One region of the Streptococcus pneumoniae genome, then DNA from elsewhere that is predicted to be linked to it. Evidence: predicted binding sites of a transcription regulator. Region 1 holds the regulator's gene; each other region holds the start of a gene.

Region 1 (6,932 bases):
TAAGTATTGATGAGAAACTTGAAAAGTATACTGAGACGACACATTAGTCTATTGGGCTTTCTCGGAGTATTGTCAATCTGGCAGTTAGCAGGTTTTCTTAAACTTCTCCCCAAGTTTATCCTGCCGACACCTCTTGAAATTCTCCAGCCCTTTGTTCGTGACAGAGAATTTCTCTGGCACCATAGCTGGGCGACCTTGAGAGTGGCTTTACTGGGGCTGATTTTGGGAGTTTTGATTGCCTGTCTTATGGCTGTGCTCATGGATAGTTTGACTTGGCTCAATGACCTGATTTACCCTATGATGGTGGTCATTCAGACCATTCCGACCATTGCCATAGCTCCTATCCTGGTCTTGTGGCTGGGTTATGGGATTTTGCCCAAGATTGTCTTGATTATCTTAACAACAACCTTTCCCATCATCGTTAGTATTTTGGACGGTTTTAGGCATTGTGACAAGGATATGCTGACTTTGTTTAGTCTGATGCGAGCAAACCCTTGGCAAATCCTGTGGCATTTTAAAATCCCGGTTAGCCTGCCTTACTTTTATGCAGGTCTGAGGGTCAGTGTCTCCTACGCCTTTATCACAACTGTGGTATCTGAGTGGTTGGGAGGTTTTGAAGGTCTTGGTGTTTATATGATTCAGTCTAAAAAACTGTTTCAGTATGATACCATGTTTGCCATTATTATTCTGGTGTCGATTATCAGTCTTTTGGGTATGAAGCTGGTCGATATCAGTGAAAAATATGTGATTAAATGGAAACGTACTTAAAATAGAGCGTTTTTGAAAAAGAAAAGAGGAAATCAAAATGAAGAAAACATGGAAAGTGTTTTTAACGCTTGTAACAGCTCTTGTAGCTGTTGTGCTTGTGGCCTGTGGTCAAGGAACTGCTTCTAAAGACAACAAAGAGGCAGAACTTAAGAAGGTTGACTTTATCCTAGACTGGACACCAAATACCAACCACACAGGGCTTTATGTTGCCAAGGAAAAAGGTTATTTCAAAGAAGCTGGAGTGGATGTTGATTTGAAATTGCCACCAGAAGAAAGTTCTTCTGACTTGGTTATCAACGGAAAGGCACCATTTGCAGTGTATTTCCAAGACTACATGGCTAAGAAATTGGAAAAAGGAGCAGGAATCACTGCCGTTGCAGCTATTGTTGAACACAATACATCAGGAATCATCTCTCGTAAATCTGATAATGTAAGCAGTCCAAAAGACTTGGTTGGTAAGAAATATGGGACATGGAATGACCCAACTGAACTTGCTATGTTGAAAACCTTGGTAGAATCTCAAGGTGGAGACTTTGAGAAGGTTGAAAAAGTACCAAATAACGACTCAAACTCAATCACACCGATTGCCAATGGCGTCTTTGATACTGCTTGGATTTACTACGGTTGGGATGGTATCCTTGCTAAATCTCAAGGTGTAGATGCTAACTTCATGTACTTGAAAGACTATGTCAAGGAGTTTGACTACTATTCACCAGTTATCATCGCAAACAACGACTATCTGAAAGATAACAAAGAAGAAGCTCGCAAAGTCATCCAAGCCATCAAAAAAGGCTACCAATATGCCATGGAACATCCAGAAGAAGCTGCAGATATTCTCATCAAGAATGCACCTGAACTCAAGGAAAAACGTGACTTTGTCATCGAATCTCAAAAATACTTGTCAAAAGAATACGCAAGCGACAAGGAAAAATGGGGTCAATTTGACGCAGCTCGCTGGAATGCTTTCTATAAATGGGATAAAGAAAATGGTATCCTTAAAGAAGACTTGACAGACAAAGGCTTCACCAACGAATTTGTGAAATAATGACAGAAATTAGACTAGAGCACGTCAGTTATGCCTATGGTCAGGAGAGGATTTTAGAGGATATCAACCTACAGGTGACTTCAGGCGAAGTGGTTTCCATCCTAGGCCCAAGTGGTGTTGGAAAGACCACCCTCTTTAATCTAATCGCTGGGATTTTAGAAGTTCAGTCAGGGAGAATTGTCCTTGATGGTGAAGAAAATCCCAAGGGGCGCGTGAGTTATATGTTGCAAAAGGATCTGCTCTTGGAGCACAAGACGGTGCTTGGAAATATCATTCTGCCCCTCTTGATTCAAAAGGTGGATAAGGCAGAAGCTATTTCCCGAGCGGATAAAATTCTTGCGACCTTCCAGCTGACAGCTGTAAGAGACAAGTATCCTCATGAACTTAGCGGTGGGATGCGCCAGCGTGTAGCCTTACTCCGGACCTACCTTTTTGGGCACAAGCTCTTTCTCTTAGATGAGGCCTTTAGCGCCTTGGATGAGATGACAAAGATGGAACTCCACGCTTGGTATCTTGAGATTCACAAGCAGTTGCAGCTAACAACCCTGATCATCACGCATAGTATTGAGGAGGCCCTCAATCTCAGCGACCGCATCTATATCTTGAAAAATCGCCCTGGGCAGATTGTTTCAGAAATTAAACTAGATTGGTCTGAAGATGAGGACAAGGAAGTCCAAAAGATTGCCTACAAACGTCAAATCTTGGCAGAATTAGGCTTAGATAAGTAGAAAAATAGGGAGTTGGTGAAGATTATCCTTTACCAGCGCCCTTTTTCTTTTAAAAATGAGAAAATTTCGGTATAATAGTCAAACAAGGTCAAGGTTTAAAGAGAGAGGTGGGTTTGTTATGAGATTTAAAAATACATCGGATCATATTGAGGCCTACATCAAGGCGATTTTAGATCAATCTGGTATCGTGGAGTTGCAACGGAGTCAGTTGGCAGATACCTTTCAGGTTGTTCCTAGTCAGATTAACTACGTGATCAAGACACGCTTTACGGAAAGTAGAGGCTACTTGGTTGAAAGTAAGCGTGGTGGTGGAGGCTACATTCGTATAGGACGAATTGAGTTTTCTAGTCATCATGAAATGCTCCGGGAGCTGCTTTACTCGATTGGTGAGCGAGTCAGTCAAGAAATTTATGAGGATATTCTCCAGCTTTTGGTTGAGCAGGAATTGATGACCAAGCAGGAGATGAATTTGCTAGAATCAGTAGCTTTGGATCGCGTTTTAGGAGAAGAAGCTCCAGTTGTTCGAGCAAACATGCTACGTCAGATCATACAAGAGGTAGATAGAAAAGGGAAGTAAGATGAACTATTCAAAAGCATTGAATGAATGTATCGAAAGTGCCTACATGGTTGCTGGACATTTTGGAGCTCGTTATCTAGAGTCTTGGCACTTGTTGATTGCCATGTCTAATCACAGTTATAGTGTAGCAGGGGCAACTTTAAATGATTATCCGTATGAGCTGGACCGTTTAGAAGAGGTGGCTTTGGAACTGACTGAAACGGACTATAGCCAGGATGAAACTTTTACGGAATTGCCGTTCTCCCGTCGTTTGCAGATTCTTTTTGACGAAGCAGAGTATGTAGCGTCAGTGGTCCATGCTAAGGTGCTAGGGACAGAGCACGTCCTCTATGCGATTTTGCATGATGGCAATGCCTTGGCGACTCGTATCTTGGAGAGGGCTGGTTTTTCTTATGAAGACAAGAAAGATCAGGTCAAGATTGCTGCTCTTCGTCGAAATTTAGAAGAACGGGCAGGCTGGACTCGTGAAGATCTCAAGGCTTTACGCCAACGCCATCGTACAGTAGCTGACAAGCAAAATTCTATGGCCAATATGATGGGCATGCCGCAGACTCCTAGTGGTGGTCTCGAGGACTATACGCATGATTTGACAGAGCAAGCGTGTTCTGGCAAGTTAGAACCAGTCATCGGTCGGGACAAGGAAATCTCACGTATGATTCAAATCTTGAGCCGGAAGACTAAGAACAACCCTGTCTTGGTTGGGGATGCTGGTGTCGGGAAAACAGCTCTGGCGCTTGGTCTTGCTCAGCGTATTGCTAGTGGTGACGTGCCTGCGGAAATGGCTAAGATGCGCGTGTTAGAACTTGATTTGATGAATGTCGTTGCAGGGACACGCTTCCGTGGTGACTTTGAAGAACGCATGAATAATATCATCAAGGATATTGAAGAAGATGGCCAAGTCATCCTCTTTATCGATGAACTCCACACCATCATGGGTTCTGGTAGCGGGATTGATTCGACTCTGGATGCGGCCAATATCTTGAAACCAGCCTTGGCGCGTGGAACTTTGAGAACGGTTGGTGCCACCACTCAGGAAGAATATCAAAAACATATCGAAAAAGATGCGGCTCTTTCTCGTCGTTTCGCTAAAGTGACGATTGAAGAACCAAGTGTGGCAGATAGTATGACTATTTTACAAGGTTTGAAGGCGACTTATGAGAAACATCACCGTGTACAAATCACAGATGAAGCGGTTGAAACAGCGGTTAAGATGGCTCATCGTTATTTAACCAGTCGTCACTTGCCAGACTCTGCTATCGACCTCTTGGACGAAGCAGCAGCAACAGTGCAAAATAAGGTAAAGTATGTAAAAGCAGACGATTCAGATTTGAGTCCAGCTGATAAGGCCCTGATGGATGGCAAGTGGAAACAGGCAGCCCAGCTAATCGCAAAAGAAGAGGAAGTACCTGTCTACAAAGACTTGGTGACAGAGTCTGATATTTTGACCACCTTGAGTCGCTTGTCAGGAATCCCAGTTCAAAAACTGACTCAAACGGATGCTAAGAAGTATCTAAATCTTGAAGCAGAACTCCATAAACGTGTCATCGGTCAAGATCAAGCTGTTTCAAGCATTAGTCGTGCGATTCGCCGTAATCAGTCAGGAATTCGCAGTCACAAGCGTCCGATCGGTTCCTTTATGTTCCTAGGACCCACAGGTGTCGGTAAGACCGAGTTGGCCAAGGCTTTGGCAGAAGTTCTCTTTGATGACGAATCAGCCCTTATCCGCTTTGATATGAGTGAGTATATGGAGAAATTCGCAGCCAGCCGTCTAAATGGAGCTCCTCCAGGCTATGTGGGTTACGAAGAAGGTGGAGAGTTGACAGAGAAGGTTCGCAATAAACCCTATTCCGTTCTCCTCTTTGATGAGGTAGAGAAGGCCCACCCAGATATCTTTAATGTTCTCTTGCAAGTTCTGGATGACGGTGTTTTGACAGATAGCAAGGGACGCAAGGTCGATTTTTCAAATACCATTATCATTATGACATCGAACCTAGGTGCGACTGCCCTTCGTGATGATAAGACTGTTGGTTTTGGGGCTAAGGATATTCGTTTTGACCAGGAAAATATGGAAAAACGCATGTTTGAAGAACTGAAAAAAGCTTATAGACCGGAATTCATCAACCGTATTGATGAGAAGGTGGTCTTCCATAGCCTATCTAGTGACCATATGCAGGAAGTGGTGAAGATTATGGTCAAGCCTTTAGTGGCAAGTTTGGCTGAAAAAGGCATTGACTTGAAATTACAAGCTTCAGCTCTGAAATTGTTAGCAAATCAAGGATATGACCCAGAGATGGGAGCTCGCCCACTTCGCAGAACCCTGCAAACAGAAGTGGAGGACAAGTTGGCAGAACTTCTTCTTAAGGGAGATTTAGTGGCAGGCAGCACACTTAAGATTGGTGTCAAAGCAGGCCAGTTAAAATTTGATATTGCATAAAAGAATAAAAGTATCAGCATCTGACCATAAGTCACAGTGGAGTGAAACTCAATGAAAATCAAAGAGCAAACTAGGCAGCTAGCCGCAGGTTGCTCAAAACACTGGTTTGAGGTTGCAGATAGAGCTGACGTGGTTTGAAGAGATTTTCGAAGAGTATGAAACTAAAACCTATAGCTTCTAAACGATCCGTGGTTTTCACCATTCAACACAAAATTCATATGTTTATTACCCTCCGTCGTATTTGTCTTAGAGCGTGTGTAGTAGAAAAAGAGCAGTCTTATCTGAAATTTTTATTCTTTCAAAAGAGACCTGTTTCTTTTTTGCATGTCAAATCCGTTCTAGCTGGTATTTGAAAAATCAAACTAATATTCAATGAAAATCAAAGAACAAACTAGGCAGCTAGCCACAGGTTGCTCAAAACACTGTTTTTAGATTGTAGATAGAGCTGACGTGGTTTGAAGAGATTTTCGAAGAGTATAAGCTGCAAGATGAATGATTTTCTTGTATTGACGTTGTTGTTGACAAAAAGTAGCGGATAAATGAAATCCATTCCATTATCATAGATGATAGGCTGGTAGGAAATTTTCAAATAGCATACAGGAAATAGATGTATGGAGTTCTGGTAGTAGAAAGGGAGAGAGATGAACATTTTAGTTGCAGATGACGAGGAAATGATTAGAGAAGGAATTGCAGCATTTCTGACAGAAGAGGGTTATCATGTCATTATGGCTAAGGATGGACAAGAGGTCTTGGAAAAATTTCAAGATCTCCCTATCCATCTCATGGTACTGGATTTAATGATGCCTAGGAAGAGTGGTTTTGAAGTGTTAAAAGAAATCAATCAAAAGCACGATATTCCTGTCATCGTCTTGAGTGCTCTGGGAGATGAAACTACTCAGTCACAGGTATTTGATCTCTATGCTGATGATCATGTGACAAAACCTTTTTCTTTGGTACTGCTTGTCAAGCGTATTAAGGCGCTTATCAGACGTTACTACGTCATAGAGGATATTTGGCGATATCAGGATGTAACAGTGGATTTTACCTCTTACAAAGCACATTATAAAAATGAAGAAATTGATCTCAAACCAAAGGAATTACTGGTACTAAAGTGTTTGATTCAGCATAAAAATCAAGTTTTAAGTAGAGAGCAGATATTGGAAGAAATTTCAAAAGATGTAGCTGATTTACCTTGTGATAGGGTCGTTGATGTCTATATTCGTACTCTTCGCAAAAAATTAGCTTTAGATTGTATCGTGACTGTGAAAAATGTTGGGTATAAGATTAGCTTATGATAAAAAATCCTAAATTATTAACCAAGTCTTTTTTAAGAAGTTTTGCAATTCTAGGTGGTGTTGGTCTAGTCATTCATATAGCTAT
Region 2 (6,932 bases), 750 kb from region 1:
TTCCCGCCACCCAGCCGGTACAGAGGGCAGAAGTGATGTTAAAGCCACCCGTGTGGGCATTGATATCCATAACTTCGCCTGCAAAGTGGAGACCAGGTACCAGCTTACTTTCAAGGGTTTTAGGATTGATTTCCTTGAGACTGACTCCACCCTTGGTAACAAAGGACTTTGCAAGGGACATTTTTCCAGTTACAGGAATTTTAAGTTCTTTAATGGACTGGACAAGTTGTTCTCGTTCCTTTTCAGTCAGTTGTTTGACTTTTTCAGGATATCCTTGTACAAAAAATTCGGCCAAGCGTTCTGGTAACAAGGTTTTTAAAGCGTTTTTCAAGGATTTTTCCCGATTTTCTTCTAGAAATGTAACCAAGTCCTTCTCAGAAAGTTGAGGCAAAACATCGAGTGAGAGAACCTCCCCACCTTTGACAAAGCTAGACATGCGTAGGGCAGCAGGACCTGACAAACCAAAGTGGGTAAAGAGTAAATCATGAGTGATGACATGCTTACCATAACTTAGGGTCACATCGTCCAGAGAAATCCCTTGTAAGGCTTTATGTGGAAAATCTGTTAATAAAGGACTTTCAGCAGCCTCAAGATCGGTGATGGTATGCTTAAAATGGCGAGCAATCTCGTGACCAAAACCAGTCGAACCAGTCGAAGGATAAGACTTACCACCTGTTGTGACAATGAGTTTCTCACAAGTGAAGGTTTGATCCGCTGACTTAAGGACAAACTGGTCATCTACTTTTTTAACAGAAACGATTTCTATTTGAGTAGCAACTTGACCACCTAGTTCGGTGATTTTCTTTTCCAAAGCTTCGATAATAGTCCGAGACTTGTCACTGGCTGGAAAGACGCGTCCGTGGTCTTCGACCTTAAGTTTAACACCATTTTCTGTAAAAAAGTTGATGATGTCATGATTATCGAACTGGGAGAAAACACTGTAAAGAAAGCGTCCGTTTCCAGGAATTCCAGCTAGCAGGTTGTCTAAGCTACCATTGTTGGTCACATTGCAACGTCCCCCACCAGTCCCAGCTAATTTTTTTCCAAGTTTCCGATTTTTTTCGATGAGGAGGGTTTTCTGTCCATAAAAGCTACTGGAAATAGTAGCCATCATACCAGCAGGTCCCCCACCGATGACAATAGTATCAAAATGTTTCATAGCTCTATTGTACCACAAAAAAACAAGAGATGATGGTCACCTCTTGTCAAGAATGCAATTAATCAATTTCATAGCCCATCAGCAAACCGCCCTCTTCTGCATAGAAACTGCAGAGACCAGAGGTTGGTAGAATTTTAATATCCGCTTGTGGGAAGGTTTCACGGATTCGCTCTGAGAGCTGTTGACAACATTTTTCGTTATTGCGTTGGGCCATGACAATACGGCCACCAGCATATCCAGCTTTTACTAACTCATCATAGGCAGCTTGAACTGATTTCTTTGATCCCCTTGCTTTTTGTAGCAATTCGAGAGTTCCAGTTTCACTAGCTTTTCCGACCATACGAATGTTGAGAAGGCCAACGACCGTACCGATAAGCTTGCTCAAACGGCCGTTCTTCACCAAGTTATCGACTTTGGCTAGGACAAAGAGCAACTTAGTTTTTTCTTGATAGGCGGTGATAGCTTCAACCACTTCTTCAAAAGACAAGCCTTGGTCAATCAAGTCATTCAATTTTTCTACGAGTAGGTCAACTTCACCACCAGCAGATAAACTATCAATCACATGAATCTTAGTGTCAGGATGGTCTTCCAGATAAATATTCTTTGCTAGTTGAGCACTATTGTGACTGCCAGAAAGGGTACCTGTGATGGTTACTAGGAAAATGTTTTCGGCACCTTCAAATGCTCGCAAATAGTCATCTGGGCTTGGACAAGCTGATTTTGAAGCTTCTGCAGTTGCATACATGGTTTCCATCATTTGGTCAATATCGAGACTGGCGTCATCAACAAAGACCTGATCAGCTACTTGAATGGTTAAGGGGACACTTACAAAGGTTGTGTTAATAGCTGGTGTTGGCAGTTGACGATAATCACAACCAGAGTCAGCAATAATCTTCCAAGTCATAGAAATTCTCCATCTTTGTCAGTTATACATTGACAAAGGTTCTGTCTTTTTTTACAATTATATCATGAAAACTCTTGAAACAAAAGCATCATCCGTCTGTTGTGACAAGTAGAAAGAAAATGTTATGTCTGAACGTAGAATCTCTGAAAAGTCTCTTGAAAATCTCAGAAAATCAAATCAAGAATCCAATTTATTAACCAGAGAAGCCATTGAAACAGCTCTCTTGCAACTCTTGGAAAAAAAGGAGCTGACCAAGATTAGTATTTCTGAATTGGTCAAACGTGCAGGTGTTTCGCGTGCGGCCTTTTATCGCAATTATGACTCCAAAGAGGAAATTTTAGAGAGCGTCTTTAAACGAACTGTCCACAATATTATGGAACAGCTGCATCATTACGATTTAAAGACAGACCTTTATTTGGTTTGGGTTCACCTTTTCCGGGAGGCCAGAAAGGAAGCTAGAGTAATTCAATTGGCCTTGGATTACCATCTGGAAAAAATCTTTGTCCAAGCCATGCAGGAATTTCTAGAAAAATACCATGGGAAATCAAAAGGTGTCAGCTCTTATCTTCATTCCTTCTGGAGCTCAGCCATCGTCTCTGTCCTTCTAAAATGGATCAAGGATGGCATGAAGGTACCAGCTGAAAAGATTGCAGATTTAGGTTTACCATTTTTTAAAAAATAGAGAAAAAGGAGAAAAGAGATGACTGAAAAAAGACTGGCCTGGGATGAGTATTTTGCAGCCCAAGCCCTACTAATTGCGAATCGTTCCACTTGTAAACGTGCTAAAGTGGGCGCGATTCTGGTAAAAGATAATAAGGTTATTTCCACTGGTTACAATGGTTCGGTGTCAGGGACTGAGCATTGTATTGATCACGAATGTTTGGTCATTGAAGGCCACTGTGTTCGCACCCTTCACGCTGAGGTCAATGCTATCCTTCAAGGTGCTGAGCGTGGTGTTCCCAAAGGCTTTACAGCCTATGTAACCCATTTTCCTTGTCTCAACTGTACAAAACAATTGCTTCAGGTCGGCTGCAAGCGCGTGGTTTATATCAACCAGTACCGAATGGACGACTACGCCCAATACCTTTATCAAGAAAAAGGGACAGAATTGACCCATTTACCACTTGAGACAGTACAGACAGCTCTTAAAGAGGCTGATCTAATGTAAAAATTATCAAAAATAAATGGTTTAGAAAGATTTTTAAACCGTTTTTTGGTATAATGAGAAGAATAAATTGAAAGAAGGAATTCCAAAAATGGGAAAAATTGAAGTTATTAATCACCCACTGATTCAACACAAATTGTCAATCTTGCGTCGTACAGATACTTCTACAAAAGCTTTTCGTGAGCTAGTAGATGAGATTGCAATGTTGATGGGGTATGAAGTACTTCGTGATCTTCCACTAGAAGATGTGGAAATCGAAACACCAATTACAAAAACAGTTCAAAAACAATTGGCAGGTAAGAAATTGGCCATCGTCCCAATCTTGCGTGCAGGTATCGGGATGGTTGATGGTCTCTTGAGCTTGGTTCCAGCTGCTAAAGTTGGCCACATCGGTATGTACCGTGATGAAGAAACACTTCAACCAGTTGAATACTTGGTGAAATTGCCTGAGGACATTGACCAACGTCAAATTTTTGTAGTAGACCCAATGTTGGCAACAGGTGGCTCAGCAATCTTGGCTGTTGATTCTCTTAAAAAACGTGGCGCATCAAATATCAAATTTGTCTGCCTTGTATCTGCTCCAGAGGGTGTAAAAGCCCTTCAAGAAGCTCATCCAGATGTAGAAATCTTTACAGCAGCCTTGGATGAACGTTTGAACGAACACGGTTATATCGTTCCAGGTCTTGGAGATGCTGGAGACCGCTTGTTCGGTACAAAATAAGATCGAAAAGAAGAATGACTTGGAAAAGTATTTCCAGTCACGAAAGGAGGTTGGGTTTTTGTTTCTGTCTAATGAAAGCAGAGCAAAAATTTGACCTTTTTTGACCAAGATATTATAATAGTCTTATCTTCAGTCATTTGACCAACAAAATTAAAACTCAAAAGGAGAAATGAATGATTCCTGTAGTTATTGAACAAACAAGCCGTGGAGAACGTTCTTACGATATTTACTCACGTCTTCTCAAAGACCGCATCATTATGCTGACAGGTCCGGTTGAAGACAATATGGCTAACTCTGTTATTGCCCAATTGCTTTTCTTGGATGCCCAAGATAGTACAAAAGATATTTACCTTTATGTCAATACACCAGGTGGTTCTGTTTCAGCTGGTTTGGCAATCGTAGATACCATGAACTTTATCAAGGCAGATGTCCAAACCATTGTTATGGGAATGGCTGCATCTATGGGGACTGTCATCGCATCAAGTGGAGCAAAAGGCAAACGTTTCATGCTTCCAAATGCTGAATACATGATTCACCAACCAATGGGCGGTACAGGTGGTGGTACCCAACAAACTGATATGAGTATCGCTGCAGAACACTTGCTCAAAACTCGTAATACCTTGGAAAAAATCTTGGCTGAAAATTCAGGTCAGTCAATGGAAAAAGTCCATGCAGATGCAGAACGTGATAACTGGATGAGCGCCCATGAAACACTTGAATATGGCTTTATTGATGAAATTATGGCCAACAATTCATTGAACTAATGATGATAGAAGGCAAACTCGACTGGGTTTGCTTTTTTTGGTATAATAGGGAGAGATTTCTTAGAAAGAGGATTTATCATGTTTGAAAAAGTCAATCGCTCTGGCTTGATTATCTATCTTTACTATAATCGTGATGCCAAAAAACTGCAGGATTATGGAGATATTACCTATCATTCCAAGAAACATCGTTACTTACAACTCTATGTTCCAACTCAAGAAGTGGAGCAATTGGTCGGACGCTTGAGCAAGGAAAAATTTATTAAAAAAGTTAGGGTTTGTCATATCCAAGAGTTGGAAACACCCTTTGTGGGCAATCTTTATCGATAGGAAAACGTTATCATCGAAAAAGTTCAAGGAAAACATTGACAATTTTCTGATAATTCGGTATATTCTTAACAGACTATTTAAGAAATAAGGAGACAAAAAGATGAAGAAAAAATTTGCCCTATCGTTTGTGGCGCTTGCAAGTGTAGCACTTCTTGCAGCCTGTGGAGAAGTGAAGTCTGGAGCAGTCAACACTGCTGGTAACTCAGTAGAGGAAAAGACAATTAAAATCGGGTTTAACTTTGAAGAATCAGGTTCTTTAGCTGCATACGGAACAGCTGAACAAAAAGGTGCCCAATTGGCTGTTGATGAAATCAATGCCGCAGGTGGTATCGATGGAAAACAAATCGAAGTAGTCGATAAAGATAATAAGTCTGAAACAGCTGAGGCTGCTTCAGTTACAACTAACCTTGTAACCCAATCTAAAGTATCAGCAGTCGTAGGACCTGCGACATCTGGTGCGACTGCAGCTGCGGTAGCGAACGCTACAAAAGCAGGTGTTCCATTGATCTCACCAAGTGCGACTCAAGATGGATTGACTAAAGGTCAAGATTACCTCTTTATTGGAACTTTCCAAGATAGCTTCCAAGGAAAAATTATCTCAAACTATGTTTCTGAAAAATTAAATGCTAAGAAAGTTGTTCTTTACACTGACAATGCCAGTGACTATGCTAAAGGGATTGCAAAATCTTTCCGCGAGTCATACAAGGGTGAAATCGTTGCAGATGAAACTTTCGTAGCAGGTGACACAGACTTCCAAGCAGCCCTTACAAAAATGAAAGGGAAAGACTTTGATGCTATCGTTGTTCCTGGTTACTATAATGAGGCTGGTAAGATTGTAAACCAAGCGCGTGGCATGGGAATTGACAAACCAATCGTTGGTGGTGATGGATTCAACGGTGAGGAGTTTGTACAACAAGCAACTGCTGAAAAAGCATCAAACATCTACTTTATCTCAGGCTTCTCAACTACTGTAGAAGTTTCAGCTAAAGCTAAAGCCTTCCTTGACGCTTACCGTGCTAAGTACAATGAAGAGCCTTCAACATTTGCAGCCTTGGCTTATGATTCAGTTCACCTTGTAGCAAACGCAGCAAAAGGTGCTAAAAATTCAGGTGAAATCAAGGATAACCTTGCTAAAACAAAAGATTTTGAAGGTGTAACTGGTCAAACAAGCTTCGATGCAGACCACAACACAGTCAAAACTGCTTACATGATGACCATGAACAATGGTAAAGTTGAAGTAGCAGAAGTTGTAAAACCATAATAGAAAAATGTTGAAATAGGGAATGAGCCTTTGACTCACTCCCTGTTTCGATATTTAATACTCTTCGAAAATCTCTTCAAACTGCGTCAACGTCGCCTTGGATTATATATGTGACTGACTTCGTCAGTCTTATCTACAACCTCAAAGCAGTGCTTTGAGCAACCTGCGGCTAGTTTCCTAGTTTGCTCTTTGATTTTCATTGAGTATAAGAACCTATCAAAAAGTGAGGGAAACCCCTCGGAATTATAAATAGAAAGAGTGAATCTTATGCTCCAACAACTCGTAAATGGTTTGATTCTAGGTAGTGTTTACGCGCTGTTAGCCCTAGGATATACCATGGTTTACGGAATTATCAAGCTCATCAACTTCGCCCATGGTGATATTTATATGATGGGAGCCTTTATCGGTTATTTCTTGATCAATTCTTTCCAAATGAATTTCTTTGTAGCGCTTATTGTAGCTATGCTAGCGACAGCTATTCTTGGTGTCGTGATTGAGTTTCTTGCTTACCGACCTTTGCGCCACTCTACTCGTATTGCTGTTTTGATTACGGCTATTGGGGTTTCTTTCCTATTGGAGTATGGAATGGTCTATCTGGTTGGTGCCAATACCCGTGCCTTCCCTCAAGCGA
Region 3 (6,932 bases), 820 kb from region 1:
AACTACCATCACTATGCGCTCAAAGCTATGGGCTACACTCGAAAAAAAAGAACCACACCTACTATGAACAAGACCCAGAAAAAGTAGCCTTATTTCTTAAGAATTTTAATAGTTTAAAGCACCTAGCACCTGTTTAGATTGATGAAACAGGATTCGATACTTATTTTTATCGAGAATATGGTCGCTCATTAAAAGGTCAGTTAAGAAGAGGCAAAGTATCTGGAAGAAGATATCAGAGGATTTCTTTGGTTGCAGGTCTAACAAATGGTGAGTTAATCGCTCCAATGACTTACGAAGAGATGATGACGAGCGACTTTTTTGAAGCATGGTTTCAGAAGTTTCTCTTACCAACATTAACCACACCATCGGTTATTATTATGGATAATGCAAGATTCCATAGAATGGGTAAGTTAGAACTTTTATGCGAGGAGTTTGGGCATAAACTTTTACCTCTTCCTCCCTACTCACCTGAGTACAATCCTATTGAGAAAACATGGGCTCATATCAAAAAGCACCTCAAAAAGGTATTACCAAGTTGTTGCAATACCTTTTACGAGGCTCTTTTGTCCTGCTCTTGTTTCAATTGACTATAGCAGATTGAAATAAGATGAGAACAAATCGATTGGGAAAGTAAAATTAATTTCTATAAATGTTTTAGCAATTGTTTCGTACTATTTCAGATTCAGTCTACTATATATCATAATGGACAAAGGGCAAGCTGTCAAGAAATTACAGTTATTTTAGTAAAAAAAGAAGCAGAAAAATTTCATTTTCTACTCCTTTTCTATAGGATTTATTTTTCTTTTTCAGAACTTTTAACTTCAGCTTTTTTGGCAGATTTAATCTGAATGTTTCCCTTGCTAGTCATAACTGCTTTGAGATCTTTTTCGCTTGGATTTTCAAGGTAGTAGTCAGTGATTGTGTCCTCAATATAGTCTTGAATAGTCCGACGAAGTGGGCGTGCTCCCATTTTTGGATCATAACCTAGGTCAACCAACTTTTCCTTGACCTTGTCAGTTACATCCAAACGAATGTTGTTGCTAGAGAGGCGCTTGTTAACATCTGCTAGCATGAGCTCGACAATCTGAAGGAGGTTATCCTTGCTGAGAGCCTTAAATTCGATAATGCCATCAAAACGGTTCATAAACTCTGGGCTAAAGAAGTTACCGAGTTCACCGAGGACAGAATTGGTACGTCCTTCTCTAGCAGCACCAAATCCAACGCTAGCTTCGGTCTTTCCTGTACCTGCATTTGAGGTCATGATAATGATGGCATCCTTGAAGCTAACGGTGCGTCCTTGCCCGTCTGTCAAACGACCATCGTCCAAGACTTGAAGAAACATGTGCATAACATCTGGGTGAGCTTTTTCCACTTCATCGAGAAGGATGAGAGAATATGGATTGTGGCGAACTTTTTCAGTTAATTGACCAGCCTCATCATAGCCAACATAACCTGGAGGAGCGCCGACCAACTTAGCCACACTATGTTTTTCCATGTATTCACTCATATCAAAGCGAATCATACTATCAGCAGAACCAAAAAGTTCGATAGCCAGTTGTTTGGAAAGTTCTGTCTTACCGACACCAGTTGGCCCAACGAAGAGGAAGCTTCCGATTGGGCGGTTAGGGGTACCAAGTCCGACACGATTACGGCGAATAGCCTTGGCAATCTTATCGACTGCATCATCTTGGCCAATAACATGAGACTTGAGATCTTCGGCTAGATGGATGAGTTGAGATTGTTCTTTCTCTTTCAAATCACCAACAGGGATATTGGTTTTCTGCTCGATAATGTGCTCAATAGTTTTCTCGCTGATGATAGGAGTATCCTGGTCTGTGATCTTTTTCTTTTGCATTTCCTTATACTTGGCAATCTGGTCGCGGAAGTAGGCCGCCTTCTCAAAATCTTCTTCTCGTGTAGCTTGAGACTTGAGATTTTCAGCCTCAATCAAGCGCTGATCAATTACTTTAGGATCCACAAAATTCAAGGTCAAGTTCATCTTAGAACCAGCTTCATCTAGGAGGTCAATGGCCTTGTCAGGCAAGAAGCGATCTTGGATGTAGCGATTGGAAAGAGTTGCAGCTGCTTCAATCGCAGCATCGGTATATTGAACGTGGTGGTAATCTTCGTATTTCTTTTGAATCCCTTTGAGAATAGTGATTGTTTCATCCACCGTTGGTTCATCGACTTTAACAGGCTGCATACGACGCTCGAGGGCAGCATCCTTTTCAATGATACGGTATTCATTGAGGGTAGTAGCACCGACTAGTTGCAGTTCTCCACGAGCAAGGGCTGGCTTGAGGATATTTCCTGCGTCCATATTACCATCACTCGCAGAACCAGCACCAACAATTTCATGGATTTCATCGATAAAGAGGATGATGTCTTCACGTTTGCGAATTTCTTCCATGAGTTTTTGCATGCGTTCTTCAAATTGTCCTCGAATCCCCGTTCCTTGAACTAAGCTAACCACATCCAGACGGATGACTTGTTTACCTTGGAGTTTATGTGGCACATCGCCATCGACAATTTTCTGAGCTAGACCTTCGACAACGGCCGTTTTTCCGACACCAGGTTCACCGATAAGGACAGGATTATTCTTCGTTCTACGATTGAGAATCTCGATGACACGGATAATCTCATCGTCGCGCCCAATAACGGGGTCAATGTCTCCACGACGGGCAATTTCAGTTACATTAATACCAAATTCTTCCAGCAGGCCTTTTTCTTGGCTAGGTGGCGGAGTTTGAGCAGATCCACGATTTTGGGAACCATAACCGCCGTTTCCACCGTAACCTCCACCTGATTGGGTTGGGGGAATAGGAGGAGTATTGCTAGAAGGTCTGAAATTGTTTAGATCATTGAAGAAATCACCAAAGGGATCGAAGTCACGATTGTTCAGATCCGTCATACCTTTGAAGAGGCTATTGTTAGGATCTGTTTTGATAATCTTATAGCAGTTTTGACAGAGGTCAATTTGTTTTTGTTTTCCATTGAGATTGGTGTAAAGATGAATTGTTGAGTCGTTAATTTTACAGTTTTGACAAAGCATACATCTACCTCATTTCTTTCTTTAGCCTGACTTGTTTAAAGGTCAAAAATAGTCAAATTCTATACTCTCATTATAACAGGATTGGGGTGTAAAGCAAGTAAAAAGATTGAAGCTTTGAGAAGTTGTTACAATGAAAATTTTTGTGAATTTGGACTATAAAAAAATCCTATTTGTGAGACAAAAAGGATTTTACTTAGACATGCAGGGACAATCCCAGCTTGTTTTAGATTAGTAGAGAAGTTCGTAAATTTCCATTGCGATTAAGTCAATGCTATCAAACGTATACGTTTCGCGATCTTCTACGTCACGAAGGGTAAAGATTGGGCCGTTTTCTTCGTCGTGGCTGTACGCAACTTCTGCAACAACAACTCCTTCGCGTTCAAAATTACGTTTTAAATTTCCGCCATCGTTTGCCATTGCTTCAAGGCGGTTGATGATTCTAACCAAATGTGATTCCATTTTGATTCTCCTTCATTTCTTATCGTTACTATTTTACCATAAAGGAGGCCAACTTGACTAGAAAAAACTAAGATTTCTCGCTAATTCTGCTAGTTTAAAGATTTTTAAATAAATTGGATAAAAAATTTAAATTTTAATTCAAAACATGTTATAATCATACAGTATTCTATTTTAGAAAGCAGTGTGACTATGAATTTTTCTTTTTTACCTAAGTATTTACCTTATTTTAACTATGGGGCTGTTGTGACGATTCTTATTTCTATCTGTGTTATCTTTTTGGGAACTATTTTGGGTGTTGTCTTGGCTTTTGGGCAACGTTCAAAGTTTAAACCGCTTGTTTGGTTGGCCAACTTGTACGTTTGGATTTTCCGTGGGACACCGATGATGGTTCAAATTATGATTGCCTTTGCTCTTATGCATATCAATGCTCCGACTATTCAGATTGGAATTTTAGGTGTTGATTTTTCGCGTCTGATTCCAGGGATTTTGATTATCTCTATGAATAGTGGTGCTTATGTTTCGGAGACTGTTCGTGCCGGAATCAATGCGGTTCCAAAAGGTCAGCTAGAGGCGGCTTATTCGCTAGGGATTCGTCCTAAAAATGCGATGCGTTATGTGATTTTGCCACAAGCAATCAAAAATATCTTGCCAGCATTGGGGAACGAATTTATCACCATTATCAAGGACAGCTCCCTCTTATCAGCTATTGGGGTCATGGAGTTGTGGAATGGGGCTACAACAGTTTCTACAACAACCTATCTACCTTTAACACCGCTTTTATTTGCAGCATTTTATTACTTGATTATGACCTCTATTCTGACAGTAGCCTTGAAAGCTTTTGAAAAACATATGGGACAAGGAGATAAGAAATAATGACAGAAACCTTGATAAAAATTGAAAATTTACATAAATCTTTTGGAAAGAATGAAGTATTGAAGGGAATCAACCTCGAGATTAAAAGAGGAGAAGTTGTCGTTATCATCGGTCCTTCAGGGAGTGGGAAATCTACCTTGCTTCGCTCTATGAATTTGTTGGAGGAAGCAACCAAGGGGAAGGTTATCTTTGAGGGAGTCGATATTACGGACAAGAAGAATGACTTGTTTGCCATGCGTGAGAAGATGGGCATGGTTTTCCAACAATTTAACCTCTTTCCTAATATGACTGTGATTGAAAATATTACCTTGTCACCTATCAAGACCAAAGGTGAAAGCAGGGAAGTTGCTGAGAAGAGAGCCCAAGAGCTTTTGGAAAAAGTTGGTTTGCCAGATAAGGCAGACGCTTATCCACAGAGTCTGTCGGGTGGGCAGCAACAACGGATTGCCATCGCGCGTGGGTTGGCTATGGAACCAGATGTTTTGCTCTTTGACGAACCAACTTCAGCCTTGGATCCTGAAATGGTAGGTGAGGTATTGGCTGTTATGCAAGACCTTGCCAAGTCAGGGATGACTATGGTTATCGTAACACATGAGATGGGATTTGCCCGTGAGGTGGCAGATCGTGTTATCTTTATGGCAGACGGTGTGGTTGTTGAAGATGGGACACCTGAGCAGATTTTTGAACAAACCCAAGAACAACGGACTAAAGATTTCTTGAGTAAGGTTTTATAATCTATTTTAAAATTTCAAGACAAGATTAGTGAAAAGTTCAACCAGAGCTTTTTCTTATAGTTTGAAACTATAGGATAACCTAGGAAAGAAGTGTTAGAGGGCACTAGCAGTTTTTGGTATAATGGAAGATATTTGAAAGAAAAGAGAAGTGATATGACACAGATTATTGATGGGAAAGCTTTAGCGGCCAAATTGCAGGGGCAGTTGGCTGAAAAGACTGCAAAATTAAAGGAAGAAACAGCTCTAGTGCCTGGTTTGGTAGTGATTTTGGTTGGGGATAATCCAGCCAGCCAAGTCTACGTTCGCAACAAGGAGAGGTCAGCTCTTGCGGCTGGTTCCCGTAGCGAAGTAGTGCGAGTTCCAGAGACCATTACTCAAGAGGAATTGTTAGACCTGATTGCTAAATATAATCAGGATCCAGCTTGGCATGGGATTTTGGTCCAGTTGCCATTACCAAAACATATCGATGAAGAGGCGGTTTTATTAGCCATTGACCCAGAAAAGGATGTGGATGGTTTCCATCCCCTAAACATGGGACGTCTTTGGTCTGGACATCCAGTCATGATTCCCTCGACACCTGCAGGAATTATGGAAATGTTTCATGAATATGGGATTGACTTGGAAGGTAAAAATGCGGTCGTAATCGGTCGTTCAAATATCGTTGGAAAACCTATGGCTCAGCTTCTTTTGGCTAAAAATGCGACAGTAACCTTGGCCCACTCACGAACTCATAATCTTGCCAAGGTGGCTGCTAAAGCAGATATTCTTGTAGTCGCAATCGGCCGCGCCAAGTTTGTGACTGCTGACTTTGTCAAACCAGGTGCGGTTGTCATTGACGTTGGGATGAACCGAGATGAAAATGGGAAGCTCTGTGGAGATGTTGATTATGAGGCAGTTGCACCACTTGCTAGCCATATCACGCCAGTCCCTGGAGGTGTCGGTCCTATGACCATTACCATGCTGATGGAGCAAACTTATCAAGCAGCACTTCGGACATTGGATAGAAAATAAGAGAAACATTCGATTAATAGAGTGTATTTTCTATAGCTATATCTAAAATGGCAGAAATGAATATTAAATTTTAGATATAAGATTACAAAAGGAGGTCTGCGTCTCCTTTTTGTTGTATAATAAAAGTGAGAGGGAAAAAGGATGAAAGTGATTAATCAAACCTTACTAGAAAAAGTTATTATTGAACGTTCTCGTTCAAGTCATAAAGGAGATTATGGTCGTCTGCTGCTGCTTGGTGGTACTTATCCTTATGGAGGTGCCATCATCATGGCTGCTTTAGCAGCTGTAAAAAGCGGTGCAGGATTGGTGACCGTTGGAACGGACAGGGAAAATATCCCGGCTCTGCACAGCCATTTACCTGAGCCTATGGCCTTTTCTCTTCAAGACCAGCAATTGTTAAAAGAGCAATTGGAGAAGGCAGAAGTTATCTTGCTGGGGCCTGGTTTACGAGACGATGCTTCTGGAGAAAATCTAGTAAAACAGGTCTTTGTTAATTTAAGCCAAAATCAGATTTTGATTGTAGACGGAGGTGCCTTGACCATTCTTGCTAGGACAAGTTTGTCATTTCCCTCAAGCCAGCTTATCCTAACTCCTCACCAAAAAGAATGGGAAAAATTATCTGGAATTACGATTGAAAAGCAAAAGGAAGATGCAACGGCTAGTGTTCTGACTTCCTTCCCTCAAGGAACAATTTTGGTGGAGAAAGGCCCAGCTACTCGTATTTGGGAAGTTGGCCAATCTGATTATTACCAGTTACAGGTTGGTGGTCCTTATCAGGCGACTGGGGGAATGGGAGATACTCT

What was found. The regulator CtsR, encoded in region 1, represses protease genes until heat stress. The targets are predictions, from matches to a motif close to TTGGTCAAAAAAGGTCAAANA.
Region 2: clpP (ATP-dependent Clp protease proteolytic subunit ClpP) is a predicted target of CtsR. The motif match lies at 4,037-4,057, and genes of this name have one in related genera.
Region 3: AT689_RS09720 (ATP-dependent Clp protease ATP-binding subunit) is a predicted target of CtsR. The motif match lies at 3,091-3,111, and genes of this name have one in related genera.

The regions. Positions count from the first base shown of each region.
Region 1 is NZ_LN831051.1:537,290-544,221, forward strand. It holds gene AT689_RS02890 (thiamine-binding protein) at 1-47, shown strand, start outside; gene AT689_RS02895 (ABC transporter permease) at 10-768, shown strand; gene AT689_RS02900 (ABC transporter substrate-binding protein) at 806-1,813, shown strand; gene AT689_RS02905 (ABC transporter ATP-binding protein) at 1,813-2,541, shown strand; gene AT689_RS02910 (CtsR family transcriptional regulator) at 2,660-3,118, shown strand; gene AT689_RS02915 (ATP-dependent Clp protease ATP-binding subunit) at 3,120-5,552, shown strand; gene rr06 (two-component system response regulator RR06) at 6,194-6,847, shown strand; gene hk06 (two-component system sensor histidine kinase HK06) at 6,844-6,932, shown strand, end outside.
Region 2 is NZ_LN831051.1:1,896,241-1,903,172, reverse strand. It holds gene AT689_RS10100 (BaiN/RdsA family NAD(P)/FAD-dependent oxidoreductase) at 1-1,159, opposite strand, end outside; gene AT689_RS10095 (DegV family protein) at 1,218-2,063, opposite strand; gene AT689_RS10090 (TetR/AcrR family transcriptional regulator) at 2,188-2,745, shown strand; gene AT689_RS10085 (deoxycytidylate deaminase) at 2,764-3,231, shown strand; gene upp (uracil phosphoribosyltransferase) at 3,320-3,949, shown strand; gene clpP (ATP-dependent Clp protease proteolytic subunit ClpP) at 4,123-4,713, shown strand; gene AT689_RS10070 (YlbG family protein) at 4,792-5,040, shown strand; gene AT689_RS10065 (ABC transporter substrate-binding protein) at 5,141-6,301, shown strand; gene AT689_RS10060 (branched-chain amino acid ABC transporter permease) at 6,569-6,932, shown strand, end outside.
Region 3 is NZ_LN831051.1:1,828,116-1,835,047, reverse strand. It holds partial or broken gene AT689_RS12045 (IS630 family transposase) at 1-587, shown strand, start outside; gene AT689_RS09720 (ATP-dependent Clp protease ATP-binding subunit) at 794-3,052, opposite strand; gene AT689_RS09715 (YkuJ family protein) at 3,281-3,511, opposite strand; gene AT689_RS09710 (amino acid ABC transporter permease) at 3,701-4,384, shown strand; gene AT689_RS09705 (amino acid ABC transporter ATP-binding protein) at 4,384-5,118, shown strand; gene AT689_RS09700 (bifunctional methylenetetrahydrofolate dehydrogenase/methenyltetrahydrofolate cyclohydrolase) at 5,272-6,129, shown strand; gene AT689_RS09695 (NAD(P)H-hydrate dehydratase) at 6,271-6,932, shown strand, end outside.